DNA from 3 places in the Vibrio sp. RC2502 genome. Region 2 is predicted to be linked to each of the others. Evidence: predicted binding sites of a transcription regulator. Region 2 holds the regulator's gene; each other region holds the start of a gene.
What was found. Region 2 encodes CRP, which controls carbon source genes, mostly activating them, when cyclic AMP is high. Its sites were predicted from a motif close to TGTGANNNNNNTCACA; they were not measured.
Positions count from the first base shown of each region.

Region 1: ACYJZR_RS12655 (CTP synthase) is a predicted target of CRP. The motif match lies at 2,963-2,978, and genes of this name have one in related genera.
Region 3: cdd (cytidine deaminase) is a predicted target of CRP. The motif match lies at 4,452-4,467, and genes of this name have one in related genera.

Region 1 covers NZ_CM141453.1:2,723,272-2,734,280, reverse strand. The annotation lists gene relA (GTP diphosphokinase) at 1-1,828, shown strand, start outside; gene mazG (nucleoside triphosphate pyrophosphohydrolase) at 2,053-2,844, shown strand; gene ACYJZR_RS12655 (CTP synthase) at 3,063-4,703, shown strand; gene eno (phosphopyruvate hydratase) at 4,782-6,083, shown strand; gene ftsB (cell division protein FtsB) at 6,714-6,995, shown strand; gene ispD (2-C-methyl-D-erythritol 4-phosphate cytidylyltransferase) at 6,997-7,701, shown strand; gene ispF (2-C-methyl-D-erythritol 2,4-cyclodiphosphate synthase) at 7,719-8,195, shown strand; gene truD (tRNA pseudouridine(13) synthase TruD) at 8,242-9,285, shown strand; gene surE (5'/3'-nucleotidase SurE) at 9,285-10,061, shown strand; gene ACYJZR_RS12620 (protein-L-isoaspartate(D-aspartate) O-methyltransferase) at 10,061-10,687, shown strand; gene ACYJZR_RS12615 (peptidoglycan DD-metalloendopeptidase family protein) at 10,702-11,009, shown strand, end outside.
Region 2 covers NZ_CM141453.1:2,982,282-2,993,290, forward strand. The annotation lists gene slyD (peptidylprolyl isomerase) at 1-277, opposite strand, end outside; gene ACYJZR_RS13890 (YheV family putative zinc ribbon protein) at 366-566, opposite strand; gene kefB (glutathione-regulated potassium-efflux system protein KefB) at 600-2,396, opposite strand; gene kefG (glutathione-regulated potassium-efflux system ancillary protein KefG) at 2,380-2,973, opposite strand; gene ACYJZR_RS13905 (ABC transporter ATP-binding protein) at 3,141-5,060, shown strand; gene ACYJZR_RS13910 (TIGR02444 family protein) at 5,057-5,545, shown strand; gene ACYJZR_RS13915 (hydrolase) at 5,632-6,639, shown strand; gene ACYJZR_RS13920 (YheU family protein) at 6,673-6,885, shown strand; gene ACYJZR_RS13925 (phosphoribulokinase) at 7,011-7,880, shown strand; gene crp (cAMP-activated global transcriptional regulator CRP) at 8,121-8,753, shown strand; gene ACYJZR_RS13935 (DUF1338 domain-containing protein) at 8,909-9,700, opposite strand; gene astD (succinylglutamate-semialdehyde dehydrogenase) at 9,943-11,009, opposite strand, start outside.
Region 3 covers NZ_CM141453.1:1,937,112-1,948,120, forward strand. The annotation lists gene ACYJZR_RS09140 (L-cystine transporter) at 148-1,521, shown strand; gene sbcB (exodeoxyribonuclease I) at 1,677-3,098, shown strand; gene ACYJZR_RS09150 (CidA/LrgA family protein) at 3,154-3,528, shown strand; gene ACYJZR_RS09155 (LrgB family protein) at 3,530-4,207, shown strand; gene cdd (cytidine deaminase) at 4,572-5,459, shown strand; gene purT (formate-dependent phosphoribosylglycinamide formyltransferase) at 5,607-6,782, shown strand; gene ACYJZR_RS09170 (thiopurine S-methyltransferase) at 6,885-7,535, opposite strand; gene ACYJZR_RS09175 (nucleotidyltransferase family protein) at 7,853-8,626, shown strand; gene ihfA (integration host factor subunit alpha) at 8,748-9,044, opposite strand; gene ACYJZR_RS09185 (AEC family transporter) at 9,591-10,469, shown strand; gene pheT (phenylalanine--tRNA ligase subunit beta) at 10,652-11,009, opposite strand, start outside.

The DNA of each region.
Region 1 (11,009 bases), 260 kb from region 2:
AGACAACGTTCGTCGCATGCTGCTTGCCATGGTGGATGATTTTCGTTGCGTTGTCATCAAGCTAGCAGAACGAATTTGCAACCTTATTGAAGTCAAAAAAGCACCGGACGAAGTTCGACGTGCTGCGGCGAAAGAGTGTGCCAACATTTATGCTCCACTGGCTAACCGCCTAGGTATCGGTCAGCTTAAGTGGGAAATCGAAGACTACGCTTTCCGTTATCAACAACCGGACACTTACAAGCAAATTGCAAAGCAGCTTGCTGAGCGTCGTATTGTCCGTGAGCAATACATCAAAGATTTTGTCGAAGACTTATCTCAAGAGATGAAAGCTTGTGGCATTAATGCCGAAGTAAGTGGCCGTCCTAAACACATCTACAGCATTTGGCGAAAAATGCAGAAGAAGAGTTTGGCGTTTGATGAATTGTTTGACGTGCGTGCAGTACGTATCATCGCCGACAAACTGCAAGATTGTTACGCTGCGTTAGGTGTGGTTCATACCAAATACAAGCACTTACCGAGTGAGTTCGACGACTACGTTGCAAACCCAAAACCAAACGGTTACCAATCGATTCACACCGTTATTCTTGGTCCTGAAGGCAAAACCATCGAGATTCAAATTCGTACCAAGCAAATGCACGAAGAATCTGAACTGGGCGTTGCCGCGCACTGGAAATACAAAGAAGGTGCGAGCAGCCGCAGTGGTTACGATGAGAAAATTACCTGGCTGCGTAAACTATTGGATTGGCAAGAAGAAATGTCCGATTCTGGTGAGATGTTGGATGAGCTCCGAAGCCAAGTCTTCGATGACCGCGTCTACGCATTTACACCACGTGGCGATGTTGTCGACTTACCAATGGGGGCAACTCCACTAGACTTTGCCTACCACATTCACTCAGAAGTCGGGCACCGTTGTATTGGCGCCAAAGTTGGTGGCCGAATCGTGCCGTTCACCCATAAACTCCACATGGGCGATCAGGTCGAAATCATCACAGCAAAAGAGCCAAACCCATCGCGAGACTGGTTAAACCCATCACTAGGCTTTGTTCACTCAGGTCGTGCTCGTGCGAAGATCAACGCTTGGTTCCGTAAACAGAGTCGTGAAAAAAACCTCGAAGCGGGACGTGAAATCCTCGAACACGAGTTGGTGAAGATTGGTGCGACGTTAAAAGATGCAGAGCATTACGCCCTAAAACGCTTCAACGTCAATACGCCGGATGAACTCTACGTCGGTGTAGGCAGTGGCGACCTGCGTATCAATCAGATCATCAACCACATTAATGCACTGGTGAATAAACCAACGGCGGAAGAAGAGGATCAGCAAGCGCTAGAAAAACTTCAAGAAGCCGAGCACAAAGCACCAGCGCAAAGTCGCCCGAAAAAAGACGCGGTAGTAGTAGAAGGTGTTGATAACCTAATGACGCACCTAGCTCGCTGTTGTCAGCCAATTCCAGGCGATGACATTTGTGGTTACATCACCCAAGGCCGAGGTATCTCAGTGCACCGCAGTGACTGTGAACAGCTCGAAGAACTGCGTCATCACGCACCAGAACGTATCATTGATACCGTATGGGGCAGCGGATTTGTAGGGTCATACATCCTCACCGTGCGTGTCGAAGCGATGGAGCGAGGCGGTCTATTGAAAGACATCACCACACTATTTGCCAACGAGAAAATCAAAGTGACCAGCATGAAGAGCCGTGTCGATTACCGTCGTCAGCTCGCCATCATGGATTTTGATCTTGAAGTGACCAATATTGAGGTGCTCTCTCGCGTTTCGAAACGTGTCGAGCAGATCAAGGATGTTATGTCGGTAAAACGCTTAGGCTAACTTTCACGTCGTACTTGTCACTTTTACTGCGTTAACTGCGTTTACTCCGGAGTGCCGGCCCAGGCTCATCACATAGGCGAGCTATGCTCAGGAGTCGCGAAAACTTGTTGCCTTGTCAAAGTAACAATTACTTAGTGAAAGCTGCTGAGAAAATATAATGTAGAAGGTGAGTGGTTTTGGCTGCTCACCTTTTTCTTTAGATAGAAAGGTTTAAAGGAACGAAAATGAGTCATCCAATTGAACAATTAGAACAAATCATGGCGAAGCTACGTGACCCAGAAAGCGGTTGCCCTTGGGACTTAAAACAAACCTTTGACACCATCGTTCCGCACACCATCGAAGAAACCTACGAAGTGGTGGATGCGATTCAGAATCGTGATTGGTCAAATCTGAAAGAAGAGCTGGGTGATTTGTTGTTCCAGGTGATTTTTTACAGTCAATTAGCGAAAGAGCAAGGGCTGTTTGAATTTTCGGATGTGGTCGAAACCGTGAACGAAAAACTGACTCGTCGCCATCCGCATGTTTTTTCGGATGTTGAGTTTGAGTCTGACGAGGAAATTAATGCCAACTGGGAAACGGAAAAAGCAAAAGAAAAAGCGCAAGTAGGCAAAGCTGAAGAAAGTATCCTAGACTCAATACCAAACTCTTTGCCGGCGCTTTCTCGTGCTACAAAGATTCAGAAAAAATGTGCGAAATACGGATTCGATTGGGATTCGCTTGGGCCAGTAGTCAGTAAGGTTCAAGAAGAAGTGGATGAGGTGATGGAAGAAGCGCTTCAAATCGATCCAGATGAAGAGAAAGTCGAACTTGAGTTAGGGGACTTGTTGTTTGCCACGGTCAACTTAGCACGTCATCTTGGCAAAGACCCAGAAGTGGCATTAAGCAAAGCGAACATTAAGTTTGCCAAGCGTTTTAAGCAAGTTGAAGGTAAGGTCGCGCAATCAGGAAGAACACTCACCGAGTGTACGTTGTCAGAACTCGACAATTTTTGGAATGAAGTGAAAAAAGAAGAGTGAAGTTGCAGACAAAATAGTCACAGCGCGATTTATGGGACAAGTCTGACTCAGAACATAAATAAGCACTTTGCTTTGTCTCTACCCACTTTGATTTGAAGCAAAAAATAAAAAATTACGGTGTGATAGATTTCACGTTGTGGCGGTAAGGAGCTTCTGGTATATTTATCTCCCGTCCAGAAGCACTCCATTTCCCTCATTCAACCAATTTCAGGTTAAACATGACGACAAATTACATTTTTGTTACTGGCGGGGTTGTATCCTCTCTAGGTAAAGGTATTGCAGCAGCATCTCTTGCAGCTATTCTAGAAGCTCGTGGTCTTAAAGTGACTATGATGAAGCTTGACCCTTACATCAACGTTGATCCAGGCACAATGAGCCCAACTCAGCACGGTGAAGTGTTCGTTACGGAAGATGGCGCAGAGACTGACCTTGACCTTGGTCACTACGAGCGTTTCATCCGTACCAAGATGACCAAGCGTAACAACTTCACTGCAGGTCGTGTTTATGCCGACGTACTTCGTAAAGAACGTCGTGGTGACTACCTAGGCGCAACAATTCAAGTTATCCCTCATATCACTAACGCTATCAAAGACCGCGTAATTGCAGGTTCTGAAGGCCACGATATTGCTATCGTTGAAGTTGGTGGTACGGTAGGTGATATCGAATCGCTACCATTTATGGAAGCAATCCGTCAGCTAGCCGTAGAACTTGGCCGTGAACGCGCAATGTTCATGCATCTAACTCTTGTTCCTTACCTAGCAGCAGCTGGCGAAGTGAAAACTAAACCGACTCAGCACTCTGTTAAAGAGCTACTGTCTATCGGTATCCAACCAGACATCCTAGTTTGCCGCAGCGATCGTATGATCCCAGCGAACGAGCGTAAGAAGATTGCACTTTTCTGTAACGTTCCTGAGAAAGCGGTAATCTCAATGAAGGACGTAGATTCAATCTACAAGATTCCTCAACTTGTTAAGTCTCAAGGTCTTGATGACCTAGTGTGTACTCGTTTCGGTATTGATGCGCCAGAAGCTGACCTTTCTGAATGGGAACAGGTTATCTACGAAGAAGCGAATCCAACAGGTGAAGTAACTATCGGTATGGTCGGTAAATACATCGAACTACCAGATGCGTACAAATCTGTAAACGAAGCACTTAAGCACGCAGGCTTGAAAAACCGCCTAAACGTAACCATTAAGTACGTAGACTCTCAAGACATCGAAACTAAAGGCGTTGAGCTTCTAGAAGGTCTAGACGCTATCCTAGTTCCAGGTGGTTTCGGTGATCGTGGTGTTGAAGGCAAGATCCGTGCGGCTCAATACGCACGTGAAAACAAAGTGCCTTACCTAGGTATCTGTCTAGGTATGCAAGTTGCCCTTATTGAATACGCGCGTAACGTTGCGGGTATGGAAGGTGCACATTCAACAGAATTTAACAAAGACACGAAGTACCCTGTGGTAGGTTTGATCACAGAATGGGTTGATGAAACAGGTAACGTGGAAGAGCGTACTGAATCATCTGATCTTGGTGGTACGATGCGTCTAGGTTCTCAGCTATGTCACCTAGAAAAAGGTACAAAAGCTCGTGAACTGTACGGTAGCGCGACGATCCATGAACGTCACCGTCACCGTTACGAAGTGAACAACGTTCTTCGTCCACAAATTGAAAAAGCAGGTCTTAAAGTGTCAGGCCTATCTGCGGACAAGAAGCTAGTGGAAATGATTGAGAACCCAGCTCACCCATGGTTTGTAGCGGCTCAGTTCCACCCTGAATTCACATCGACTCCTCGCGATGGTCACCCATTGTTTGCAGGTTTCGTTAAGGCTGCGGGTCAATACTCACGCGGCGAATTCGAGAAGTAAAAGGATACGGGCGGCGGCGAAGGTTGTGCTGCTGCCCTTTAAAATTGACATTTATATTTGAAACGAGAGGAAACATTAATGTCTAAGATCGTTAAAGTTCTAGGTCGTGAAATCATCGACTCACGTGGTAACCCAACTGTAGAAGCTGAAGTACACCTAGAAGGCGGTTTCGTAGGTATGGCGGCAGCTCCATCTGGCGCATCTACTGGTTCTCGCGAAGCTCTTGAGCTACGTGACGGTGACAAAGCACGTTTCCTAGGTAAAGGTGTTCTTAAAGCAATTGAAGCTGTAAACGGCCCAATCGCTGAAGCTCTAGTTGGCAAAGACGCTAAAGACCAAGCTGCAATCGACGCAGTAATGATCGAACTAGACGGCACTGAAAACAAATCTAAATTCGGTGCGAACGCTATCCTAGCAGTTTCTCTAGCAAACGCTAAAGCTGCAGCAGCAGCTAAAGGCATGCCTCTATACGAGCACATCGCTGAGCTAAACGGTACTGCTGGTCAGTTCTCTATGCCTCTACCAATGATGAACATCATCAACGGTGGTGAGCACGCAGACAACAACGTTGACATCCAAGAATTCATGATTCAACCAGTTGGCGCTGCAACTCTTAAAGAAGCTGTACGCATGGGTGCGGAAGTATTCCACAACCTAGCTAAAGTTCTTAAGTCTAAAGGCTACAACACAGCTGTTGGTGACGAAGGTGGTTTCGCTCCTAACCTTAAATCTAACGCTGAAGCTCTAGAAGTTATCGCAGAAGCTGTTGCTGCTGCTGGTTACGAGCTAGGCAAAGACGTTACTCTAGCTATGGACTGTGCTGCATCTGAGTTCTTCGACAAAGAAGCTGGCATCTACAACATGAAAGGTGAAGGCAAAACTTTCACTTCTGAAGAGTTCAACCACTACCTAGCTGGTCTAGTTGAGCAATTCCCAATCGTATCTATCGAAGACGGTCTAGACGAGTCTGACTGGGATGGTTTCGCACACCAAACTCAACTTCTAGGCGACAAGATCCAACTAGTTGGTGACGATCTATTCGTTACAAACACTAAGATCCTAGCTGAAGGTATCGAGAAAGGCATCGCTAACTCTATCCTAATCAAGTTCAACCAAATCGGTTCTCTAACTGAGACTCTAGCTGCAATCAAGATGGCTAAAGACGCAGGTTACACAGCAGTAATCTCTCACCGTTCTGGCGAAACTGAAGATGCAACTATCGCTGACCTAGCGGTAGGTACAGCTGCAGGTCAAATCAAAACTGGTTCTATGAGCCGTTCTGACCGTGTTGCTAAGTACAACCAACTAATCCGTATTGAGGAAGCTCTAGGTGAGCGCGCTCCTTTCAACGGTCTTAAAGAAGTTAAAGGCCAAGCTTAATTCTTATTGAATTAGTTTAGCTAAATAGCTTTTTGAAACCCTCGCTAAGGCGGGGGTTTTTGTTTATTGGCGTATGTTTAAAAGCAGATGGTTAAGAGCGATGAGCTGTTTTGACCGTGTTGCTGCTATACCCAAAAGAAAGCAACCAACTAATCCGTATCGAGGAAGCTCTAGGTGAGCGCGCTCCTTTCAACGGTCTTAAAGAAGTTAAAGGCCAAGCTTAATTCTTAATTGAATAAAGTTTAGCTTGAAAGCTTTCTAAAAACGCCCCACTTCGGTGGGGCGTTTTTGTGTTTAAAGGCCGGTATTTTAGAGCGATGAGCTGTTTTGACCGTGTTGCTGCTATACCTAAAAGAAAGCAACCAACTCATCTGTATCTAGCAAGCTCTTAGTTAGCTAACTGCCCTGATTTCTCAGGTAATTGAAACCGAATCTTCCTCTTTCTAGCACGTAAACGGTTCTTTACTTTCTCGATTAAAGAGTGCCATCGAACTTAGGCATTTTTTATTTTCGTGCTTATTTCCTGTAAGGAGCGTGTGAGTCTCCCTTTATCCCCTAGAGGCAACTCGGCATTTATGCTATATATGTCACCTTATCTAATTCCTTCCGGTACAGAATGTTAGCAGCGATATGCGAATCTTTGTTATAGCCCTTACGTTACTGTTTGGTTGGCTTCAATACACTCTATGGTTTGGTAAAAACGGGGTGTCTGACTACTACACAGTGAAAGATGAAATTGAAGTTCAACAGCAGGTGAACAGCAAGCTACAAGCTCGCAATAATGAAATGTTTGCTGAGATAGATGACTTAAAGCAAGGACTTGATGCGATTGAAGAAAGAGCTCGTCATGAACTTGGCTTGGTGAAAGAAGGAGAGACCTTCTACCGCATAGTTGGTGAGGAAAACCCGTAAGATGTCAGAGAACGTTTCATCTCATATCGCTATTGTACCTGCGGCTGGTGTTGGTAGCCGAATGAAAGCAGATCGACCTAAACAGTATTTGTTAATCGATGGAAAAACGGTATTGGAACATACCGTAGAGAAACTGCTTGCTCACCCTCAAATCGCGAAAGTTGTGGTTGCGGTTACAGAAGGTGACCCATACTACCCTGAACTATCGATTGCCCAGCACCCAGACGTAATACGTGTCGCTGGTGGTAAAGAAAGAGCCGATTCAGTGCTTTCAGGGCTAAACTATGTAAGTGCGCAGCTTCCGTGTGAATGGGTTCTGGTCCATGATGCCGCGAGACCTTGCGTAACATTAAACGATATTAATCGTCTGATTGATGTTTGTTGTGCTCATCCTACTGGTGGCATTCTTGCCTCGCCCGTAAGAGATACAATGAAACGAGCGAACAAAGAAAACAACATCGATCACACCGTAGACAGAGAAGCATTGTGGCATGCACTGACTCCACAAATGTTTAAAACTCAGCAGCTAACAAGAGCACTGGCAGACGCATTGCAGCAAGGTGTTGCGATCACTGATGAAGCATCGGCTTTAGAGTGGTTGGGAGAAACGCCAGCTTTAGTTCAAGGTAGTGCGAATAACATTAAAATTACTCAGCCAGAAGATCTCGCCTTAGCCGAGTTTTATCTTAGCCGCGAGCGCGGTTAGAAAATAAAGGATAAAAAATGATTCGAATTGGTCATGGTTTCGACGTACACAAATTTGGCGGTGAAGGCCCTGTGATTATTGGTGGTGTTGCAATTCCTTACGAACAAGGCCTAATTGCGCACTCAGACGGCGACGTTGCTCTGCATGCTCTCACCGACGCTTTGTTAGGTGCGATTGCCGCGGGTGATATTGGTCGTCATTTTCCAGATACCGACGATAAATGGAAAGGTGCAAACAGCCGCGAATTATTGAAAGACGTTTACCGTCGAGTAAAAGAACAAGGCTACCGCCTTGGTAATGCAGACGTCACCATCATGGCGCAAGCGCCGAAAATGGCGCCTCACATTGATGCAATGTGTGCAGCCATTGCCGAAGATCTAGAAACCGATATTAGCAACATCAACGTAAAAGCAACGACGACAGAACGTCTTGGTTTTACTGGACGCAAAGAAGGCATTGCTACAGAAGCAGTCGTGCTTCTATTTAAGCAATGATCGAATAATTTGCTCCTTAAAGCTGCATAAGCAGTGGAAATACATCATGTCAGATATTTTATCCTCATTGGCTTACCTCACAGGCAAGCCAGTCGCATCAGCAAAAATTAAAGCGCAACCAGAACACTTTCAGGTTCGCGAAGATTTGGGTTTTGCCTTCACGGGAGAAGGTGAACACTTAATGGTGCGCATTCGAAAAACAGGTGAGAACACCAGTTTCGTCGCTAACGAGCTAGCGAAAGCTTGTGGTGTTAAGTCTAAAGACGTTAGTTGGGCAGGCCTGAAAGATCGCCATGCAGTAACCGAACAGTGGCTAAGTGTTCATCTGCCTAAAGGTGAGACTCCAGATTTTTCGACATTTTTGGCGCAATACCCAAGTATTGAAATTCTGGCGACCGATCGACACAACAAAAAACTGCGTCCTGGTGACTTAATCGGGAACGAGTTTGTGGTTACCTTGTCTGAAGTGACAGATGTGGCGGATGTAGAGCAACGCCTTGAAAAAGTTAAACAAGTTGGTGCGCCAAACTACTTTGGTAGCCAACGCTTTGGTAACGATGGAAATAACCTCGACGAAGCTCGTCGTTGGGGACGAGAAAACGTTCGTACGCGTAACCAAAACAAACGCAGCATGTACCTGTCTGCCGCGCGTTCATGGATCTTCAACCGCATCGTTTCTGCTCGTCTAGAAAATGGTGTGTTTGATAAATTCATCGATGGTGACATCGCACAGACATCACAAGGATTGTTGGCTGTTGATGCGAATAACCTTACTGATATGCAAAACAAGCTTGCATTGAGTGAAGTTGAGATTACTGCTGCCTTAGCGGGTGATAATGCGTTACCGACCCAAACTGATGCACTTGCATTAGAACAACCATTTATTGATGAAGAACCAGATTTAATGGCTCTGATCCGTGGTAATCGTATGCGTCACGATCGTCGTGAAATCGCACTCAAACCAAAAGACTTAGCTTGGAACGTTGAAGGTAACAATATTACGTTGACCTTCTCACTCGATGCAGGCTCTTTTGCCACATCCATTGTTCGTGAGTTGGTGAATGAGGTCAAAGTAGAAAGAGAATACTAATGGAACTGGATTCACTAAATACAAAACCTTTAAGAATTCTAATTAGTAATGACGACGGTGTGCATGCTCAAGGAATTCACGCGTTAGCGGATGAGCTGAGAAGCATCGCGGAAGTGATCATTGTTGCCCCAGACCGAAATCGTTCTGGTGCATCAAACTCACTGACATTGGAACAGCCTCTGCGAGTCACAGAAATTGCTCCTAATACTTATTCGGTGCAAGGGACACCGACAGATTGCGTTCATTTTGCTCTAAATGAGCTGATGAAAGATGACCTGCCAGATCTTGTATTATCTGGCATTAATCATGGTGCAAATCTGGGGGATGACGTTCTGTACTCTGGTACCGTCGCTGCAGCAATGGAAGGGCACTTTCTTGGCGTGCAAGCCATTGCATTTTCACTGGTTGGTAAACGTCATTTTGAGTCGGCTGCTAAAATTGCTCGACAGTTGGTTGAGCAACACTTGTCAGCGCCAATCCCAACCAACCGTTTGTTGAACGTAAACGTACCTGATTTGCCTCTCGAGAGTCTTGGTGAAATCGAAGTGACCCGTTTAGGTGCTCGTCATCACGCAGAGAATATGATCAAGCAGAAAGATCCGCGTGGGCATGATATCTATTGGTTAGGGCCTCCGGGGAAAGAACAAGATGCGGGTGAAGGTACCGACTTCTATGCGATTGAGCACGGTCGAGTTTCTATTACCCCACTGCAAGTAGACCTCACGGCTCATGAGTCTCTGCGTGCGATGGATAGTTGGTTGAAGGAAGAGAAGTAATGAGTAACCCACATGCTGACAGGTTGATAGCGTTTCTTATCTCCAGTGGCATCAAAGATCAACGCGTTTTGGATGCAATGCATTGTTTACCGAGAGAGAGCTTTGTTTCTCAAGCGATGATGCACCAAGCCTACGATAACAATGCGCTACCGATTGGTCAGGGACAAACTATTTCTCAACCTTACATCGTCGCTCGCATGACCGAGCTGCTTGAGCTTCAACGTGCTAGTAACGTTTTGGAAATCGGAACCGGTTCTGGGTACCAAACCGCAGTTTTAGCACAAATCGTTGACCATGTTTATTCCGTTGAACGCATCAAATCTTTGCAATGGGAAGCGAAACGTCGTCTTAAGCAACTTGATATCTACAATGTCTCGACGAAGCATGGTGATGGCTGGTTAGGATGGGAAACGAAAGGTCCGTTTGACGCCATCATTGTTACCGCTGCTGCAGAAGTGATTCCCCAAGCGCTTCTCTCACAGCTAAAAGATGGCGGTAAAATGGTGATTCCTGTCGGAGATGCTGAGCAGCAACTACTTAGAATTGAACGCAAGGGTGACGAGTACCTTTCTACCGTTGTGGAAATGGTTCGCTTTGTTCCTCTTGTCGCGGGTGATTTGGCTTAAGGATCTGAGGTTAGGTGAGTAAGTTACTGCGTCATATTGGTATTAGCTTTGTATTAGCTGCGGGACTCGTTGGTTGCGCGGCTCACTCACCTGCGCCTGTTTCCAGCCTAAAGAAGGATTATTCGAGCGTTGAGCGTGGCAGTTATAGAGGGAGTTACTACGAAGTAAAGAAAGGTGACACACTTTATTTCATTGCTTACGTCACAGATAAAGATGTAAATGATCTTGTACGTTACAACGAACTCTCTCAGCCTTACACCATTTATCCAGGTCAAAAGCTAAAACTTTGGGCTCCGAAATATGTCGCGCCAAAATATGGCCA
Region 2 (11,009 bases):
CAACTTCGATTTGCTCAACACCTTGGAATACGTCAGCAGGAACGCGCTGAACTAGAGCATCGTTGTGCTCACCGTATGCATCTTCAGGAGCTACAGTTACTGAGAACTTGTCGCCAGCCACTTTACCTTCAAGCTCTTTTTCAAGACCTGTGATTAGGTTGTTGTGACCGTGAAGGTAATCTAGAGGCGCGTCTGCAGTTGATTGGTCAACTACTACACCGTCTTCCATCATTACTTTGTATGCAAGGCTTGCAACAACGTTCTTTTCAATTTTCATACTAACTCCAGAGAGATTAATTGACTTAACCAGAATGGGGTTAAGTACTGCGATGGTAGTATTATGGGGATCAATTATCGAAGTTCAATTACTCAGGCTTAAAAATCCCAATCATTTCCTGCGCGGAGTGTTTATTTTTCTCTACAGATTGCGGTTTACGCTGCTCGGTGTAGTCACATTCAACGCACTCGACTAACTCAATATTGTTTTCTATCCACCAGCGTAGGGTATCTTGCTGGCTGCACTGTGGGCAAGTTGCCCCCGCAATAAAACGTTTCTTGGCTTTCACTTTTGTTCCTTTTCCCGCTTAGGTCTGCGGGTACTACTTCCAATGATTAGGCGACTGGTGATCGCTTTCCATCTCACGACCAAAAATTTCTTCTAGCTCTTTACGAGCTTCTTTGGCTCTTTGGGCGAGCTTCTTATCTTCATTATGCTGAGGCAGCAAGTCTTTAAGCATAGCATTATCGAGCTTACGAAAATGTGCTTCTGCCCGCTTTGCTTGATATGGGTGCATGCCTAACTCAACCAGAGTTTGACGACCAAGATCCAGTGCGCCTAAAAAGGTCTCACGCGAATAGTTTTGCACACCATGGCTCATCAACTGATAGGCCTCAACTCGGCTTCGAGCACGAGCGAGCAATTTGAGATTCGGAAAATGCGTACGGCAGATATCGACAATCGCCATCACTTCATCCGGCGAGTCTGTACAAATCACTAACGCTTCCGCTTTGTCTGCGCCAGCGGCGCGCAATAAATCGATTTGCGTGGCATCGCCATAAAAAACTTTGTAGCCGTACTTACGCAGTAAGTGAATTTGGCTGGCGTCACTTTCCAATACCGTAACTTTGATTTTATTGGCGTACATTAAGCGCCCAACGATTTGCCCAAAACGACCAAAACCCGCAATGATGACGCGAGGACGACGATCAACCACGTGACTGGTGACGCTCTCTTCTTCCTGATTCAGCGTATGAGCGAACCACTTCTTTTGTCCCATCAACAAGAGTGGCGTGGTCACCATCGATAGGCTCACCACAACCAACAAAAACGCCACTTGTTCTTTGGATAAAATGCCTTCTTGGCTTGCCGCGGTGAAAATCACAAAAGCAAACTCACCACCTTGGCTCAAGATGGCGGCCATACGGCTACGTGCTTTTTCTCGCACTCGCCCCGCCCTGGCTAGGGCGTACAACACCAAACCTTTCACCACAACCAAAGCCACCACCGCACCAAGAATTTCAAGAGGATGCAACGCCAGTAAGCCTAAGTTTACCGCCATACCAACCGCGATAAAAAACAGACCAAGCAGCAAGCCTTTAAACGGCTCGATAGCGATTTCTAGCTCATGGCGATATTCACTTTCGGCCAGCAGCACTCCAGCTAAGAAAGTTCCTAGCGCCATGGACAAGCCCAGTTTTTGCATCACCACCGAAATGCCTAGCACCACCAAGAGTGAAGCCACGGTAAATAACTCGCGAACCCCACTCATCACGACAAAACGAAACAGAGGGCGCAATAAAAAGTGACCACCAATCAACAAGGCTACGACACTGCCTAAAACGGTAAAAGCATCGAACCAACTGCCTACATTCTGTTCACCAGCCAAAAGCGGTAACATAGCCAACATCGGTATGACGGCGATATCTTGAAAAAGCAGCACAGCAAAACCAGACTGGCCCGTTTCGGTGCCATTGAGGCCTTGCTCTTCAATAACTTTGAGTGCAATGGCCGTAGAGGAAAGGGCGAGCCCCATGCCGATGACCAAACTCACCTGCATACTCAAGCCAAACAAACTGACAATGCTACCAATAACCGCCGTCGTCACTACAACTTGCGCGCCGCCAAGACCTAAAATCGGCCCTCGCATTTGCCATAATTTTTTCGGGTTCAATTCCAAGCCAATTAAGAACAGCAGTAACACCACCCCGAGCTCGGCAAAATGCAGAATCGCATCGACATCGCTAATCAGGCGTAATCCCCATGGGCCAATCAATACCCCTGCCAACAAATAGCCAAGCACTGAACCTAAGCCAAATCGCTGCGCCAAAGGAACAGCAATCACCGCCGCCGACAGAAACACGACACTGCTTTGTAGAAACTCACTGGTTATCGCCATGCTGACCTCCTTGGTGCAACGCTTCCCACTCATCAAGAGGATGACTCAGCCATCGACGATACTGCTCCGCGTGTTCATAGCGTTCAATATCAGAAACATTGCGCGACCAATACAACACCAGCGGCTCCATCCAATGCATCTGACATAGTGCCGCCGTCAACTCGAACGGTTGCAGAATCTGCTCTAACGGATACTTGTTATACCCCCTAGCACTGAAGGCTTCTTCTTTACCACCCGTGGTGATTACACTGCGCCAATATTTGCCCTCCAGTGCAGAACCGTCGCCAAACGCAAAGCCCTTGCCGAGTACTCGGTCTAACCACTCTTTCAACAACGCCGGACATGAGTACATATAAAGAGGATGATGAAAGACAATCACATCATGATTCATCAGTAGATCATGTTCGTGATTCACATCGATAAAGAAATCAGGATAAGCGCCATAAAGATCGTGCACCGTCACGTGCTCAAGTGATTGCACTCGCTTTATCATCACTTGATTGGCAATGGAGTTGTGTGGCTCTGGGTGAGCATAAATGACCAGAACTCTTGGGAGAATAGACGCTGCTACAGCCAAATGGTCGTCCTTGTGGTGATTTTTATCCGTTATCAAATTGTTATACTTTTTTGTATAGCATAATGCAATTAAAGCTCAGTGATCGACTTTTCCCGTCAATAGCCCTACTATTCATCGCGAGATCAACGACCAAGAAACGCGCGCTGCGCAAAGTGAACAAAAACCCTATGATTACCTTCTCTGATATTCAGTTACTGCGTGGCGGTAAACCTCTTTTAGACCAAGCATCGGCAACCATTCACCCAGGTGACAAAGTGGGTCTGGTTGGCAAAAACGGCTGTGGTAAATCGACCTTATTTGCTCTACTGAAAGATGAACTGTCGATTGACGCGGGCTCGTTCAGCCAACCTCAGCATTGGGAATTGGCGTGGGTAGCGCAGGAAACACCTGCTTTAGAACGCAGCGCACTAGAATATGTCATTGATGGTGATCGCGAATACCGTGGTCTTGAGCAACAGCTAGCGGTTGCCGAAGAAAAAGACAACGGTACGCTGGTGGCAGAAATTCACGGCAAGATCGAAACCATTGGCGGTTATAGCATCCGTGCCCGTGCGGCAGAATTGCTTGACGGCCTTGGCTTTAGCCAAGAACAGATGAGCTGGAACTTAACTCAGTTCTCTGGTGGTTGGCGTATGCGCCTTAACTTGGCTCAAGCACTATTGTGTCGTTCCGATCTACTACTGCTCGACGAACCAACCAACCACTTGGATTTGGACGCCGTAATGTGGCTAGAACGCTGGCTGCAAAACTACCCTGGCACACTTATCTTGATCTCGCACGACCGAGATTTCCTAGATCCGATCGTTGGTCGCATCATCCACATAGAAAACCAACAGCTGAACGAATACACGGGCAACTATTCGTCATTCGAAAATCAACGTGCGCAAAAAATGATGCTGCAACAAGCGATGTTCGAGAAACAACAAAAGCAAATGTCGCACATGCAAAGCTACATCGACCGCTTCCGCTACAAAGCGTCGAAAGCGCGCCAAGCGCAAAGCCGAATCAAAGCGCTAGAACGCATGGAAAAAGTCTTGCCCGCGCAGTTCGATAACCCATTCAGCTTTGAATTCCGTCAACCAGCTGCACTGCCAAATCCAATCATGATGATGGACGACGTATCGGCAGGGTACGGCGACAACCTAATTTTAGAAAAGATTCGTCTGAACTTAGTACCGGGCAGCCGTATTGGTTTGCTTGGCCGCAACGGCGCAGGTAAATCGACCTTAATCAAACTACTTTCAGGTGAACTTAAAGCGCAAGGCGGCGATCTGACCTATTCGCAAGGCGTAAAGATCGGCTACTTTGCTCAGCACCAGTTGGAAACGTTGCACCCTGAAGAAACACCACTGCAGCACATGATGCAGATTGCACCGGATCAAACAGAGCAGCAACTGCGCGATTACCTAGGTAGTTTTGGTTTCCAAGGCGACAAAGCGCTAGAAAAAGTCGCACCGTTCTCTGGTGGTGAAAAGGCACGCTTGGTGCTGGCATTGATCGTGTGGCAAAAACCAAACCTATTGCTACTCGACGAACCAACCAACCACCTAGATTTAGACATGCGCCAAGCGTTAACCATGGCTCTGCAAACGTTCGAAGGTGCGATGGTGATTGTTTCACACGACCGTTACTTACTGCGCGCAACCACCGATGATTTGTACTTAGTGCATGATCGTCAAGTTGCGCCATTCGATGGTGACCTAAACGACTACTACAAGTGGCTGACTGAACAACAAAAAGCCGAGCGAAAAGAAGCACAAGCGTCGCAACCAGTTAAAGATACCGCAAACAGTGCCGCTGCGAAGAAAGAGCAAAAACGTCGCGAAGCGGAATTTCGTAAACTGACGGCGCCAATTCGCAAAACCCTGACACAATTAGAAAATAAAATGGATAAGTTAGGTGTAGCACTGGCAGAGGCTGAAGAACAATTGGCGGATAACTCACTGTATGAAGCCGAAAATAAAGCTAAACTAAATGAAGTGCTGGCCCTTCAAGCTTCGAGCAAATCAGAACTTGAAGAAGTGGAAATGGAATGGATGTCTGCTCAGGAAGAACTGGAGCAGATGGAGCTAGAGTTTAACCAATGACAAACAAACACGCGGAATACACTCTTACCCTAGAACACCTTTGGCAGTTCAGCCTGCAGTTTTATGGCGTGCGAGAAGTAAAAGAAGCGTGTTTATCATTGCAAAACAATTACCACGGTAACGTGAATCTATTACTGCTGCTCCGTTGGCTCGACGAGCAGCAGCTTATCTTCCAAGAGAAAGACTGGCACTTAGTCCAAAGCTGTCTTGGCCGTAGTGAAACGCTGCTGCACTCTTTTCGCGACCTGCGACGTCATCTAAAATCCCAAGTGAACGATGCGTTATATCGAGAAAGCCTGCAGTTTGAACTGCAACTCGAAAAGCAACAACAAGCCGATTTGGTCGACTGTATTAACTCACTTACACTGATTAAAAACGATGGCGATCCACTCACGCTCAGATACTGTCGTCAGCTTGGTGGAGAGCATTTGCAACAAGCCTTTGCTATCCCTGTGCCAAACATTCACCCACCAAAACACTCATAACGCTGTAGAATACCTATAATCTTTATAAAGGATTATATTAATAAGTTCTTCAACTGACATGAAGGACCATATAAGAGCAGTTAGGTATGACACAATTTTTCGCAGCCGCCGGGATCAAGAACCCGCACCTTCAGACCCTTTTACCGCGCTTTATTCGTAAAAAAGCGCTGTTTACGCCTATTTGGCAGACGCTGGATACCGACGATGGCGACTTCCTCGATCTCGCTTGGAGTGAAGATCCCACCAAAGAACCCGCGCAGAACAAACCCATCTTCGTTTTGTTTCATGGCTTGGAAGGATGCTTCTATAGCCCGTATGCAAACGGCCTGATGAATGCGTTTGCGAAATCTGGTTGGTTATCGGTGATGATGCATTTTCGTGGCTGTAGCGGCAAACCGAACAAAAAAGCTCGCGCATACCATTCAGGAGAAGTAACGGATGCTCGCTTCTTTTTGGAACACCTTCATCTGCGCTTTCCAAACAATCCAAAAGTCGCCGTCGGCATCTCCCTTGGTGGCAATATGCTGGCGAACTACTTAGCACAATACAAAGATGACCCGATTTTAAAAGCGGCCACCATCGTCTCTGCACCACTGGATTTGGCGGCTTGTGCCAATCGAATTGAGCAGGGCTTTTCCAAAGTGTATCGCCGTTACCTACTCTCTTCGCTCAAACGGAATGCTCTACAAAAACATCATTTACTGCATGGCGAATTGGCGCTGTCGTACAACTCCATCAAGCGCGTTACTCGTCTGTACGAATTTGATGACTTGATCACTGCACCTCTGCATGGTTTTAAGGATGCACAAGATTATTACGATCAATGCTCAGGATTGAGCAAGTTACAGCAGATCACCTTGCCAACTTTGATCATCCACGCCAAAGACGACCCGTTCATGACCGAAGAGGTGATCCCCAAATTTGTTCTGCCAGATAACATTGATTACCGTCTGTTTGAGCACGGCGGACACGTTGGTTTTCTGACTGGTACGGCATTAAAACCAAAGTTCTGGTTAGAGGAAGCCCTGCCCGCGTACTACGAAAGTGTCGCGGCAGAGTACCTTTCAGCTGTATCCAAACCGCGAACACAGTAAACTAGCCTTTCATCATAAAAGTTTGAGGTATTTATGATCATTCCTTGGCAAGACATCGCGCCAGAAACACTGGAAAATCTAATTCGTGAGTTCGTACTACGCGAAGGCACCGACTATGGCGCGGTTGAAATTTCACTGCAAAACAAAATCGATCAAGTGAAGACGCAACTAGAAAAAGGTGAAGCCGTCATCGTGTTCTCAGAACTGCATGAAACGGTTGATATTCAACTCAAAGCAAAGTTTTAGCACGTTCACATTTTTACCGTATCCCACTCGATGACAAGTCGTTGTTACATGCTATAGTGGGTTATCGACCGTGCAGCGGTTCGCTGCTGCACTTTACAGGTACGTAATTTTCGACAAGGTTTGTCATGTCAGCTAAACACCCAATCATTGCGGTTACTGGTTCATCCGGTGCCGGCACAACCACGACGTCTGAAGCATTCCGCAAGATGTTCAATATGATGAACATCAGGCCGGCATGGGTGGAAGGAGACAGCTTCCATCGCTTTACTCGCCCTGAAATGGACATCGAAATTCGCAAAGCCCGCGAGCAAGGCCGACACATCAGTTACTTTGGTCCGCAAGCGAATGACTTCCCGGGATTAGAAGAGTTTTTCCGTAAGTTCGGTCATGACGGCACTGGCAGTGTGCGCCGTTATCTGCACACCTTTGACGAAGCAGTTCCCTACAATCAAATGCCAGGCACATTTACACCGTGGCAAGACTTACCTGAAAACAGCGACGTGCTGTTTTATGAAGGGCTGCATGGTGGTGTGGTTGATGGCGATGTTAATGTTGCTCAGCATGTGGATTTCTTGATTGGCATGGTGCCAATTGTGAACTTAGAGTGGATCCAAAAATTCGTGCGCGACACTCGCGATCGCGGCCATTCGCGTGAAGCGGTGATGGACTCAATCGTGCGCTCAATGGACGATTACCTCAATTACATCACTCCGCAGTTTTCTCGTACTCACATCAACTTTCAACGCGTCCCAACCGTCGATACCTCCAACCCGCTTAACGCCAAAGGCATTCCGAGTTTAGATGAAAGTTTTGTGGTGATTCGTCTGCGCGGCATTAAGAATGTCGACTTCCCATATCTGCTGGCCATGATTGATGGCTCATTTATGTCGCGCCACAACACCATTGTTGTGCCAGGCGGCAAAATGAGCTTTGCAATGGAGCTCATAGTTAGGCCTATCCTACAACAGCTGATTGAAACAGGAAAAATTGGCTAAAAACGTAGCAGGCTAGATGTTTACTTTTCATACCGTGATCATGTGCACAGTTTTGCTTACAAAATCTCAATCATGGCACGATTAAAATCAAGAAATCGTTTTCGAAAAAGGATACTATTTCTTACCGAAACACAAGAGAGCTTGCAGCATATAAAAAGTGCTCTTATTCTAGTAAGCCTAATTCAGGCTTAGCTAAAATATGGATAGCGCAAGCGTACCCTGCAGAGGAAGTGAGATATTATGGTTCTAGGTAAACCTCAAACCGACCCAACATTAGAGTGGTTTCTTTCACACTGTCATATTCATAAGTACCCATCAAAGAGCACGCTAATTCACGCAGGTGAAAAAGCTGAAACGTTGTACTACATCGTTAAAGGCTCTGTTGCGGTTCTTATCAAGGACGAAGAAGGTAAGGAAATGATTCTTTCTTACCTAAACCAAGGTGACTTTATTGGTGAACTTGGTCTATTCGAAGAAGACCAAGAGCGTACAGCTTGGGTTCGCGCTAAATCTCCTTGTGAAGTTGCTGAAATTTCTTTCAAGAAGTTCCGTCAGCTTATCCAAGTAAACCCAGACATCCTAATGCGTCTTTCTGCGCAGATGGCTCGTCGTCTTCAAGTAACTAGCCAAAAAGTGGGTGACCTAGCGTTCCTAGACGTAACTGGTCGTATCGCTCAGACGCTTCTGAACCTTGCTAAACAACCAGATGCGATGACTCACCCAGACGGCATGCAAATCAAGATCACTCGTCAAGAAATCGGTCAAATCGTTGGCTGTTCTCGTGAGACAGTAGGTCGTATCTTGAAGATGCTAGAAGAGCAGAACCTAATCTCTGCGCACGGTAAAACTATCGTGGTTTACGGTACTCGTTAATCTCAATTTAGAGTGACACGAACAAAATTATAAAAGCCACCAATGGCGACATTGGTGGCTTTTTATTTGCCTTGCAGTCAGGCTCTAGGTCGCAAGAGGCTAACGAACTAGCAGGTTAGCCCAAGGTATTCCATGGCGTTTAGCCATTGGTACGTTTAACCATTAGTGCTTTCAAAAATTTTGTCTGCTGAAGCGGCAACAAATCCTGGATACAACTCGCCATTCTCCATTGGGTAACGTTTAGCAAACTCGTAAAAGCCACCTGGGATAATTTCCGAACCTTCTTCGAAGGTCACTGGCACTTTGTCTGCCATCGTCGACGATTGCTCAAGCAGCACTTCCGGTGAACCCTTCACCTCACCGCCCGACTCATTGATCACAAACCCTGCTTGACGAAGATGGTCGTTAACCTGTTTGACTTCATCGTGTTGATTCAACTGATTCACACTCACCGTAAAGTGATTAGCACCATAACCGTGCGCGGCCAGCCAAGACGCATACTCGCTCTCTTTAGCCAACGTTTGGTAATCAGCAAAGCTTAGCTCCCATAAGCGACCGCCATGCAGAAATGCACTGCCCGACAGTTTTTCAGCATCCACTTGCGCAACCAGTTTCGCCACAATATCTTGCAGCTCTGGCGAACACTCTTCGACTTTCAGCTCACTGATGAAGACTTTAGGCTGCTTCGGATCTGGGTGCTCATAGTGTTTTGCGACCAGTTTTTTGCTCTCAAATACGTAGTCCCCACACGCTTTATAGCCAGCAGCTAAAAACGGTTTCGCCAATGTCTCGATACCTAGCGGTTCAACATTGAAAGTGCGTAAAGCAATATGATCATTAATCAGAGCCTCATCTTCTTGTAGAAGCTGATGCACCTTAGCAGCAGAAGGACAAAGACGTTGGATGTAGTCTTGCCATAGCGATTCAAATAACACATCGGGCGTCATAACGACTCCTTGTTACGAGATGTAGGATTAAGATAAGAGTGTGGTCGCTCGTTCACAGCCCAAAAGCTGTCCAGAATAATGAACGAGCAACCATCAACCTGTGACGGTAAATGTCAGTCAGTCAAACACGCTTTTTGAGTCTGTGCTCACTTGCCGTGTAATGCCAACGCGTACTACCCAAACCTAAATGATGCGTCAGCACATTGGGCCACGATGCATGGTCGTGACCCTGTTATTGAAACTTAAAGCGTCACGCCTGGGCTCAATGTCGCAGGTAATTCCGTCTCCTGCCCTTCCATGGATGCCATAGGGTAAGCACAGTAATCCGCCGCGTAGTACGCGCTTGGACGAAGGTTGCCTGATGCACCTGGGCCACCAAACGGTGCGTCACCACTTGCGCCCGTCAATTGACGGTTGCGGTTTACGATGCCTGCGCGAATGTGGTCAACAAAGTATTCCCATTCTTGATCGTCTGTTGATACAAGACCTGCCGACAAGCCAAAGCGCGTGTCATTCGCCAGCTCTACGGCCTTATCTAAACCTTCATAGCGCACGACTTGCAGCAGCGGTCCGAAGTATTCTTCATCTGGCAACTCAGCAATGTTAGTCACATCGATGATGCCAGGAGAAACAAACGCCGCCTCTCCTGCTTTCGCTTCAATTAAGCTTTCACCGCCTAGAGATTGCAGGTTTGCTTGCGCATCAAGAATGAACTTCGCCGCAGCCACAGAGATTTGTGGGCCCATAAATGGCGCAGGTTCTGCGAATGGTTGATCCATGCGAATGTTTTTCGTCGCTTCCACCAGCTTAGTGATCAGAGCATCCCCTTTCTCACCAAACGGCACGTATAGACGACGAGCACAAGTACAACGTTGACCAGCACTGATGAATGCCGATTGGATGATGGTGTACACCGTTGCATCCAAATCACCGTAGTTATCAGAGATGACCATCGGGTTGTTGCCACCCATTTCTAGCGCTAACATCTTGCCTGGTTGACCTGCAAACTGACGATGCAGAATGTGACCCGTGTTCGCACTGCCCGTAAACAGAATGCCATCAATACCTTTCGCATCAGCCAACGCAATACCGGTTTCCTTCGCACCTTGAACAAGGTTGATCACGCCTTTTGGCAAACCCGCTTCTTCCCACAATTTCATAGCTAGCTCGCCAGTCCAAGGCGTTTGCTCAGATGGTTTGAACACAACTGTGTTCCCCGCTAGCAAGGCAGGAACGATGTGGCCATTCGGTAAGTGACCAGGGAAGTTATATGGCCCAAACACCGCCATTACGCCAAGAGGGCGATGTC
Region 3 (11,009 bases), 1.0 Mb from region 2:
ATCTCTCATTTTTATATTCATTTTAGATCTATCTAATACCTGTTTGTCATTTTTAAAGTTATATCCTGAGCGTTATCTTACGGCATCAGTATATAACCCCGTATAAAAAACAGTCGGCGTTTCACGCCAGATTGATAAGGTCAGATTATGGATTTTGCAGTGATAGCCTCTCTTGCCGTGTTTATAGGCATATTATTCTTTCTTTTTACCCAGCAACAAAAACAGAACACCCTTTCTCGTCTCGTTTTAATTGGTCTTGTTACTGGCTCTCTTTTTGGCTTGGCTCTTCAGCTTATTCACGGTGAAGGCAGCGACGTCATTTCGAAAACACTAGAATGGGTTGGTATTGTTGGTAGCGGCTATGTCGGCTTGCTAAAAATGGTGATCATGCCACTTGTGTTGGTTTCGATGATTTCTGCGGTAGTAAAACTGGAGAAAGGTGGCTCACTTGGCAAAATCTCTGGTCTGACGATTTCTGTGTTGCTAGTCACCACAGCAATTTCGGCTTTGATCGGTATTCTTGTTACTTCTGCGTTTGGTCTGTCAGCGGAAGGGCTAACTGAAGGCGCTCGTGAAACGGCTCGAATTGCGGTTCTTGAAAGCCGAGCGGGTACAGTAAGCGATCTAACCATTCCACAAATGCTAGTAAGCTTTATTCCGACAAACCCATTTGCAGACTTAACGGGTGCACGCTCAACCTCAATCATTGCTGTTGTCATTTTTGGTGTACTAACTGGTATTGCAGCTCGCAAAGTAATGATAGAAAAAGAGGAATTGGAATCACCAATTCGCACGTTTGTTGAAGCGGCTCAATCTATCGTTATGCGCTTAGTAAAAATGATCATGGCACTTACACCTTACGGTATTGCTGCATTGATGGCGAAAGTGGTTGCAACCTCAAACGCATCCGACATCCTAAACCTACTTGGTTTTATCGTCGCGTCATACGTCGCTATTGGTTTGATGTTTGTTGTGCACGGCATTTTGGTTTCATTCGTTGGCGTTAGCCCTGTTGAATACTTCAAGAAAATTTGGCCTGTATTGACGTTTGCGTTCACATCTCGTAGTTCGGCGGCAACCATCCCATTGAATATTGAGGCGCAAGTGACCAAGCTCAATGTGCCACCAGCAATCGCGAACCTATCTGCTTCTTTCGGTGCAACAATTGGCCAGAATGGTTGTGCGGGTATCTACCCTGCGATGCTAGCTGTGATGGTAGCCCCAACAATGGGTATTAACCCACTAGACGTAAACTTCATTCTTTCTCTGATTGCGATCATTACTATCAGCTCGTTTGGTATTGCGGGCGTTGGTGGCGGCGCAACATTTGCGGCATTGATTGTTCTTCCAGCAATGGGCTTGCCTGTAACGATCGCTGCACTTTTGATCTCAATTGAACCTCTGATTGATATGGCTCGTACTGCGCTGAACGTTTCTGGCTCAATGACGGCAGGCACCATTGCAAGCCGAGTGTTGAAGTCCTCAGAAGCTGAAACGGCTCTTGAAGAAACGAAAGCCTGATCCTTATTTGCTGCTTAAGCAGACAAATGCAAAATTTCAAGCCGATGGTTCGCCATCGGCTTTTTCATTTTCACAACTTCACCTTGCATCTTTCGTTGCTAGTCAAAGCGTTGAATGGTCTAATACTCTTATCGGTTCCGTAAACGGTAAGCAGAATGCACCAAGATAATCAGCCCACTTTTTTCTTCTTTGACTACGAGACTTGGGGTACAAATCCCGCGAAAGATCGTCCAAGCCAATTTGCTGGTGTTCGCACAGATGAAAACTTCAATATCATCGGCGAACCTCTGGTGATGTACTGCCAGCTTCCTGCTGATTATCTACCTTCTCCGGAAGCTGCATTAATTACGGGTATTACGCCGCAAAAGGCGATGCAAGAAGGTCTATCCGAGCCTGAGTTCATTGCTAAGATTCACGCCGAGTTATCGAAACCCAAAACCACCAGCCTAGGCTACAACAGCATTCGTTTTGATGACGAAGTGACGCGTTACACCTGTTACCGCAACTTTATCGATCCATACGCGTGGAGCTGGCAAAACGGCAACTCGCGTTGGGACTTGCTCGATGTATTGCGTGCATGCCATGCGTTGCGTCCTGAAGGCGTAGAATGGCCCGAGAATGAAGACGGCTTCACCAGTTTCAAGTTAGAACATTTATCGGTTAAAAATGGCATTGAGCACAGTAATGCGCACGACGCGATGGCTGACGTTATCGCAACAATTGAGATGGCAAAGAAAGTCAAAGCCGCGCAGCCAAAACTGTTCGATTACTTCTTCTCTATGCGCCATAAACGTAAGCTGAATGAACTGGTTGATATTGTAAACATGACACCGCTGATGCATGTCTCAGGCATGTTAGGTCGCGAATGCCAATACACCAGCTGGATTGTGCCTGTCGCGTGGCATCCAACGAATAACAACGCGGTTATTACGATTGATTTAGCCAAAGATCCGCAGCCAATTCTTGAACTTTCAACCGAAGAGTTGCACGAACGTCTCTACACCAAGCGTGAAGACCTCGGCGACCTACTACCCGTACCGGTGAAACTGGTTCACCTCAATAAGTGCCCTATTTTAGCACCAGCGAAAACGTTGACGGCGGAAAACGCAGAAAACATCGGTATTGATCGTCAGAAGTGTCTCGATAATTTGGCACTACTTCGCCAGCACCCTGAGATTCGAGAAAAACTAATCGGCTTGTTCTCTATCGAACGTCAATTTGAAAAAAGCGATGATGTGGACACTCAACTTTACGATGGGTTCTTCTCTCCAGCTGACCGTGCAGCGATGGATATTATCCGCGAAACCGATCCAAACAATCTTGCTGCCTTAGATATCGAGTTTGACGATAAACGCATCAAACCGCTGCTATTCAGATACCGTGCTCGTAACTTCCCAAGCACTCTCGATGAGCAAGAGCAACGACGCTGGGCACTTCATTGCCGAGAGGTATTTGAAAGCCAAATCGAAGAGTATATGCTGAATTTAGAAAACTTAGTTCACGAACATGAAAGTGACGAAAAGAAGATTGCAATATTAAAATCCGTTTACCGTTATGTAGAGAGCCTAGCCTCCTAATTTCTACTTATCCAAGCGCACCTTATGGTGTGCTTGTCGTTTATATGCTGTCAAAATGATAAAAGATCGATTCTTGCAACTGATCCAACTGCTCATCTCCCTCTTCCTCATCATGGGAGCACTTGGAATCGGAATTACTATTCAAAAATTCACTGGCGTTTCTGTTCCCGGAAGTGTCATCGGTATGCTTGTACTGTTTTTCTCCATGACACTTGGCCTTGTCAAAGTGGATTGGGTAAAACCGGGCGCAACGCTATTCATTCGCTACATGATCTTACTCTTTGTCCCAATCAGTGTCGGACTCATGCAGCACTTCGATATGCTACTAGCGAATGCATTGCCAATCATAGCTAGTGCAGTCGGTGGTTCACTCATTGTCTTGGTCAGCCTTGCTTGGCTACTGGACTACTTGCTAAAGGAGAAACATTAATATGTGGTTAATTGTCACTATTGTCGTTTTCCTGATTGCTCGCCAAATCGCAATTAAGATCAACAGCCCACTTGCAAACCCTTTGTTGATAAGTATTGCAGTACTGATTCCTTTATTAACGTACCTCAATGTACCGTTTGAGACATACTACGCCGACAACGAAGGCATCAGCTTTTTACTACAACCAGCTGTTGTAGCGTTGGCTTACCCTTTGTACGAGCAACTCCCTCAAATCAAAGCCAACTGGCGAATCATAACGTTTGCTTGTACGCTCGGTAGTATTATGTCAATGGCAACCACAACCCTCATCGCCGTTGCATTTAAAGCTGACATCAGTTTAATCGCGAGCCTAGTAGGTAAGTCAGTGACCACTCCGATTGCAATGGAAATCTCAAGCCACCTTGGTGGCGAAGCGGCAGTCGCTGCAATCTTAGTACTGATCGTAGGTCTTCTTGGCGCTATTTTGGCGTACCCAATCTACAACCTAATCGGCATTAAGCATCCAATTGCTCGTGGTTTGACGATGGGCACAGTATCGCACGCGCTTGGTACTGCGACTTGCGCAGAGAAACAACCTGGCGACGCAGCGTTTTCATCGTTAGCGTTGGTGCTATGCGGCATCATCACCTCCATTCTCGCTCCGAGCTTTTTTGGTTTAGCAGTCTGGCTATATCAATAAGTCATTGTGACGGTCTGTCCTCCTTCCGACAGGCCGTCACTTTCCTTTTCTCATCGTAGTGCGCCGTTGAAAACGCTTTTCGCTACAAAGCACACTTCCCATCTAACGTGCTCTAACAAGATTCATAACTAAACGCTATCTTTCGCTGCTAGCATATTTTCATTACTTGGGTATATGAATATCCATTGATATAGTTATTTATGAGACGAAGTTAACGCTCAACACGATTGCAATCGAATACATGTGTGAGCTCACTCTAATTATGTAACAGAAATATCAATTGCATTATTTAACGTGATCTAAAGCACGGAACATTTCTCTCCTTTGCATAGAATAACTGTCCATGCAATAACAAGGATTCAACATGAAAAGTCGCATTGAACAGGCGCTAGCAAGCGCTCCTGAAGCACTTTCAAAACAACTTGCTCCTATAGTCCTAGCCGACGATTTTGATGCTACTCTTTCAGCGCAGCAGTTTGAGCAATTGCTTTCAGCTACCAGCCTATCAGATAAAGAGCTGCGTGTTGCTCTACTTCCTTTTGCCGCTGCATATTCTTACGCTCCTATTTCTGAGTTCTATGTTGGTGCAATTGTTCGAGGCTTGTCTGGCCGTCTGTACTTTGGTGCAAACATGGAGTTCTTTGGTGTTCAGTTAGGCCAAACTGTTCACGCAGAACAATCTGCAATTAGCCACGCTTGGATGAAAGGCGAACACGGTGTCAAAGACATCACGATCAACTTTAGCCCTTGTGGTCACTGCCGCCAATTCATGAACGAACTGTCGACAGCTAAAGAGTTGAAAGTTCAGCTACCTGAGCGCGACGAAAAGTCATTACATGAATACTTACCAGAAGCTTTTGGTCCAGCAGACCTTGGTATTGAGTCTGGTTTGATGGCCGAAGTAAAACACCAATTTGTGTGTGATGATGAAGACGCATTGATTCAACAAGCCGTCGAAGCGATGAACATGAGCCATGCGCCGTACACCAATAACCTCAGTGGTTTAGCATTAGAGCTCGCGAACGGTCGTGTGTTTAAAGGTGCTTATGCAGAAAACGCCGCATTTAACCCAAGCCTTCCACCGCTACAAGTAGCACTGATTCAAGTGTTGTTGGCAGGCGAAACCTTCGACAGCATTAAGGCTGCCGCTCTAGTGGAAAACTCTAAGGGGAAAATCAGTCACCTAGCAGACACACAGTCTACGTTAGAAGCGCTAAACCCAGATATTCCAGTCAGTTTTGTTAACGTATAAAATTCACTAATATGTCATTAAAAGCTCTACAACATGTAGAGCTTTTTTATTGGCAAAAAACCACAAGCAAACGTTTGCTTCGCAATGAAAAATCAGTATGATCCCCTGCAATTTCTGTCTCATCACTTTATTTTGTAAGGGAACACTATGTTCGGTACTGCAACCAGCGCAAATGCTACCCGTGTATTACTATTAGGCTCTGGTGAGCTTGGTAAAGAAGTGGCAATTGAATGCCAACGACTAGGTCTAGAAGTGATTGCTTGTGACCGTTATGCCGACGCACCTGCGATGCAAGTCGCTCATCGTAGCTACGTGCTTGATATGTTGGATGGTAAGGCACTAGAAGAGATCATAAACAAAGAGCAGCCAGCTTACGTTGTTCCAGAAATAGAAGCTATCGCGACCGATACACTTGTCGAGCTTGAAGAGAAAGGCCTGAATGTTGTGCCAACGGCGAAAGCGACCAAGCTCACAATGAACCGTGAAGGTATTCGTCGCCTAGCCGCAGAAGAGCTAGACCTGTCCACGTCCCCTTACCGATTTGCAGACAACTACGATGACTTTAAAGCCGCAGTAGAACACGTAGGTATCCCATGTGTGGTCAAACCTGTCATGAGTTCATCTGGCAAGGGACAGAGTGTCATCAAAACGGAAGACGATATTGAAAAAGCATGGGACTACGCACAAGAAGGCGGCCGAACTGGCGCAGGTCGAGTCATCGTTGAAGGCTTTATCGATTTTGATTACGAGATTACTTTGTTGACCGTTAGAGCAGTGGACGGTGTTCACTTCTGCGCGCCAATTGGTCACCGTCAAGAAGATGGTGATTACCGTGAATCATGGCAGCCACAAGCAATGTCGGAAAATGCAATCAAAGCAGCAGAGTACACGGCTGAGAAAGTCGTAAACGCTTTAGGTGGGTACGGTATTTTCGGCGTAGAGCTCTTTGTTAAAGGTGATAAGGTTATTTTCAATGAAGTCTCTCCTCGCCCGCATGACACTGGCATGGTTACGATGATTTCTCAAGAAATGTCCGAGTTTGCTCTTCATGTTCGCGCATTTACTGGAATGCCGATTAACAAAATCGTTCAGTATGGCCCTTCTGCATCAGCGGTGATCCTAGGTCAAGGCACATCAACGGACATTCGTTTCGACAACCTTGCGAAGGCTTTAGCGCAACCTCAAACTCAAGTGCGCTTATTTGGCAAACCAGAAATCGATGGTCGTCGTCGTTTGGGTGTCGTGTTAACTCGCCGTAAAACTATTGAAGAGTCGGTTCAAGACGCGGTCGAAAACGCAAAGAAAGTAAAAATCGTTTACTAATCTTTGAGTTCTCAACAATCAAAAAAAAGCGCAGCTTTATATCGCTGCGCTTTTCTTTTATTTGCGAGTTCTATTCATAAACTCACTAGTACGGAAATCGTCTTACTGAGCTTCAATTAAGTACACTTCTTCAGAGAAGCGGCTTAAACCCTTCTTCGCGATCTTTGGATGATGTTCATCAGCTTGATCGACGTTTAAGCATGTTACCTTGTAGCCTGCAAACAACTGTTGAATTTCTTCCAATGGCACACTAAATGGAGGACCTGCCATTTCCTCTTGCGGATAGTTCAATGTCACAAGCAAAATACGACCGCCCGGATTCAAAAGCTGCTTCAAGCGCGCTACGTACTCTTCTCGCATATCTTGCGGCAAAGCCACCAACGCAGCGCGATCATAAACGATATCGGCTTGAGAAACCGGAGCAGTAAAGAAATCACCAGTATAAATCGACAGTTCATCAAACTGATACAACTCGTGCATACCACTAATTGGGGTCACAGTTGGTGTATAAAAGTGTTCAGCAAAGAAAGAACGCACCGCTATTTGGCTCAGCTCAACCCCTTCCACAGAATCATGTTTCGTTGCTAACCAAACGAGATCTTCAGACTTACCACACAAAGGAACCAAGACTTTGTCTTCACGTTTCGGATTCGCATGGTGCCAGTACGCTGGCAATAGAGGGTTCACATCTTCCAAATGAAAACCGATTTGATTACTGGCCCACTTACTGTGCCAAAATTCTTGATCTCTCATTCTTACTTTCTACTTGTTGGCTGATTTTCGTTTTGTGGGGTAAGACTAATGATTTTTTTAAATTTGTCTATGCCGTTCATCTTTGGTTAATACGGCGATGATAGGATGTCATCGTTCCTTGGAGAACAAACTCTTTATTCTCTAAGCAGAATAAAGAAAAGAGAAATGGTGATCTAACGCACGATTCCTCCAAAAGGTTAATTTTTAGCCTTGGGATCTTTCGGAAAGTCCCCATAAATAAGTTAGTACCTAATTTGCCCAGTCTTAGCGACTTTTACGTTCCCATTTTCTAAGTGCAAGCAAGTTAAGGAGAGTGAATGAGCTTATTTCTACGTACTACAGCATTGATGCTTTTGGTACTAAGCCGTGCGCCGGCATTCGCCGCACTTCCTAATGCCCCAAGTAATGAACAAAATCGTTCCCCTAGTCAAAACGAGGTTTGTTCTAAACTATTTAAACACAGCCTTAGCGGCTTGTATGGAATCCAATCCATCGACTCTCGTCCAACCCAGCCTTATTCAGATTTCGATATTCTTTACAGCAAAGCGCATCAAGCCCAATTCGAGCTTGAAACCATTTGTAAAAGTACCGCCCTACTCAACGATGCTCAGCCATATTTCGCTGGCGTAAAATCTAAACATCGCGCCGAAGAAAAAATCGCACATGAACTGGATGGCCAAGTAGAACGCATTACTGACTTAGCTCGTGCGACTATTGTGGCGGAAGATGTGGCAAGTTTGGTCTCTATTTACGAAACGCTAGAGCGCGAAACAACTATCGTTAAAGTCAAAAACCGCTTTAAGAAACCTGGCCCTTCTGGCTACCGTGATCTTAACTTGTTAGTCCGTTTGCCAAAAACGAATTTGATTGCAGAAGTACAGCTGCACTTAAAAGCGATTGCGGATGTAAAAAATGGTCCTGAACACAACCTGTATGAGCAAATTCAAAAGCTTGAACGTCAAGCATCAATGGAAAAGCGAAATCTAAGCGAGATTGAAATGGCTTCCATTAAGAATATGCGTAGCCAAGCGAAAAACTTATACCAACAAGCATGGCAGCCTTACTTAACGACGCATTTAGAAGCGGCATAAACAAAAACGCAGCTTGAGAAACAACAAAACCACCGCAATGCGGTGGTTTTCGTTTGTATGAAAACATCAAATTTCATACATAACAAAAGACCACGACTAAGCGTGATCTATTTGATTGGTTTTACTGTTCTTTTTTTAGATTTTCTACACGAGCTTTTAACTTCTGGCCCGGGCGAAACGTAACTACACGTCGAGCAGTAATTGGAATATCTTCACCGGTTTTCGGGTTACGACCAGGTCGTTCATTCTTGTCACGAAGATCAAAGTTACCAAAACCTGACAGTTTTACCTGTTCGCCACTTTCCAGTGCCTTACGAATCTCTTCAAAGAACACTTCCACCGTTTCCTTGGCGTCCCGTTTACTAAATCCTAATTTATCAAACAGGTTTTCTGCCAATTCGGCTTTTGTGAGCGCCATAAAACTTTCCTCAAAGCTATGTTAAACAATGCTACCTAGTGTAGCGCCAGAGCAGTTTTACCCTACCAATTCAACAACATATCGGGGTTACATCAGGAAGTGTATGACAAGCTTATGATTTTCGCCAACTTTTTTCTTTGCGAATAAAAGGAATGCCGATGTATAAATTATTGTTAAATAGCGACATTTCAATATTTTTTGTTTAGTGAATGCTTAATTACAAAAAATATCCAGTCAATATGACTAAACAATAATAACAAAACGACATTAATCACTATTTAATAAAAATATCAGAGATTGGCTATTTTACAGACACATGACATAAAACTTGTCGGTATTTCAGTGATTTGTATGTAACTTGATACGTAACAATTAGTTCAAAGGTACGACCACTCCATATAGCTAATGTGCTTTGAGAAAGCTTGATTTAATCCACGGTTCTCATTGTTTCACCATGACGCAATGCATAAAGGTTTGATACTGTGATTACCACTTAGTTGATTAACCAACTAAGCGCACATCTACCTCATATACACTAAGGCGACCATGATTAATCAGATCATTAATATTCTTTTTCCTGTGTTCGCTCTTGTCGGTGTGGGCTATCTAGTCGGACGCCATATCAAACCTGATTTTCGCCCCATCAATCGAATTAATATCGATGTATTCACGCCAGCCCTAGTGTTTTCCTCATTAGTGAGCATGCCGCTCGACTCTGAACAAGGTCCCCTGCTCTTAGCCGCCATCATTGCGGTTTTAACTCCGGGGTTACTCATGATTCCGATTTGTAAAATCACTGGGCTAACATTTAAAGCTTGGGCTCCACCTCATATGTTTCGAAATAGCGGGAACCTTGCGATACCGTTGTTCACTTATACATTTGGCGAAGTTGCCCTTTCTTCTGCTGTACTGCTGTTTGTAGTATCAGCTTGCTTACATATCAGCGTAGGTGTGATGTTGTTAAGTAACGGGAATCCATTGAAGCAAATCATGAAGATGCCAATTTTCTTATCAGCGTCACTCGCATTATGTTTGAACTTATCAGGTATTGGCGCGTGGACACCGTTGTATGAAGCAACAGCACTACTAGGGCAAGCCGCTGTTCCGGTAATGCTGCTTTCTCTTGGTTCACAAATGTGCCATCTAAGACTGGATGGATTAAAAGTTGGCGTTTTGTGTACCGTTCAATCGTTAACGACTGGCGCAATCGCGTTTGCAATCATTTATTGGTTTATTCCTTTACCAACCATGCAACTACAAATGATGGTGCTGTTCACCATGCTACCTCCGGCGGTCATGAATTATCTATTTGCAGAGCGACTGAATATCGAACCGATGACAGTGGCATCCATGGTGTTGTTTGGGAACTTCTTTAGCGTATTGACGTTGCCATTGCTCCTAAGTTACACGCTGTCGTTGGCGTAAGTGAACCTTGAAAGTCCATCGTTGCTGTTGGTAGGCAAACCTGAAGGTTTGGATTTTCGACACAATCTTTCTATGTAATCTTGTTTCATAATCTATGGTTGCATGAGTGGAATAGGCATAAAAAAACCCTGCCAACTTGGCAGGGTTTTCAGTATCTTAAACAGTTTGTTACGCTGCGTTAATTAGTCGCGCAGAGCTGCACCAAACTTCTCAGATACGTGAGCAACGATAGCATCAACCGCACCAGCGATGTCTGCATCTTCAAGCGTACGCTCAAGTGACTGTAGAGTCAGAGCGATAGCTAAGCTCTTCTTACCTTCTTCAACGCCTTTACCTACGTAAACGTCGAACAGCTTCGCATCTTTAAGGAACTCGCCACCTTGCTCTAGACAAGCGTTAACGATGTCACCAGATGCAACAGCTTCGTCCACGACTACCGCGATATCACGACGGTTTGAAGGGAACTTAGAAAGCGCTACCGCTTCTGGGATCACTTTGCTGTTGATTGCAGACCATTCGATTTCGAATACGATAGTGCGA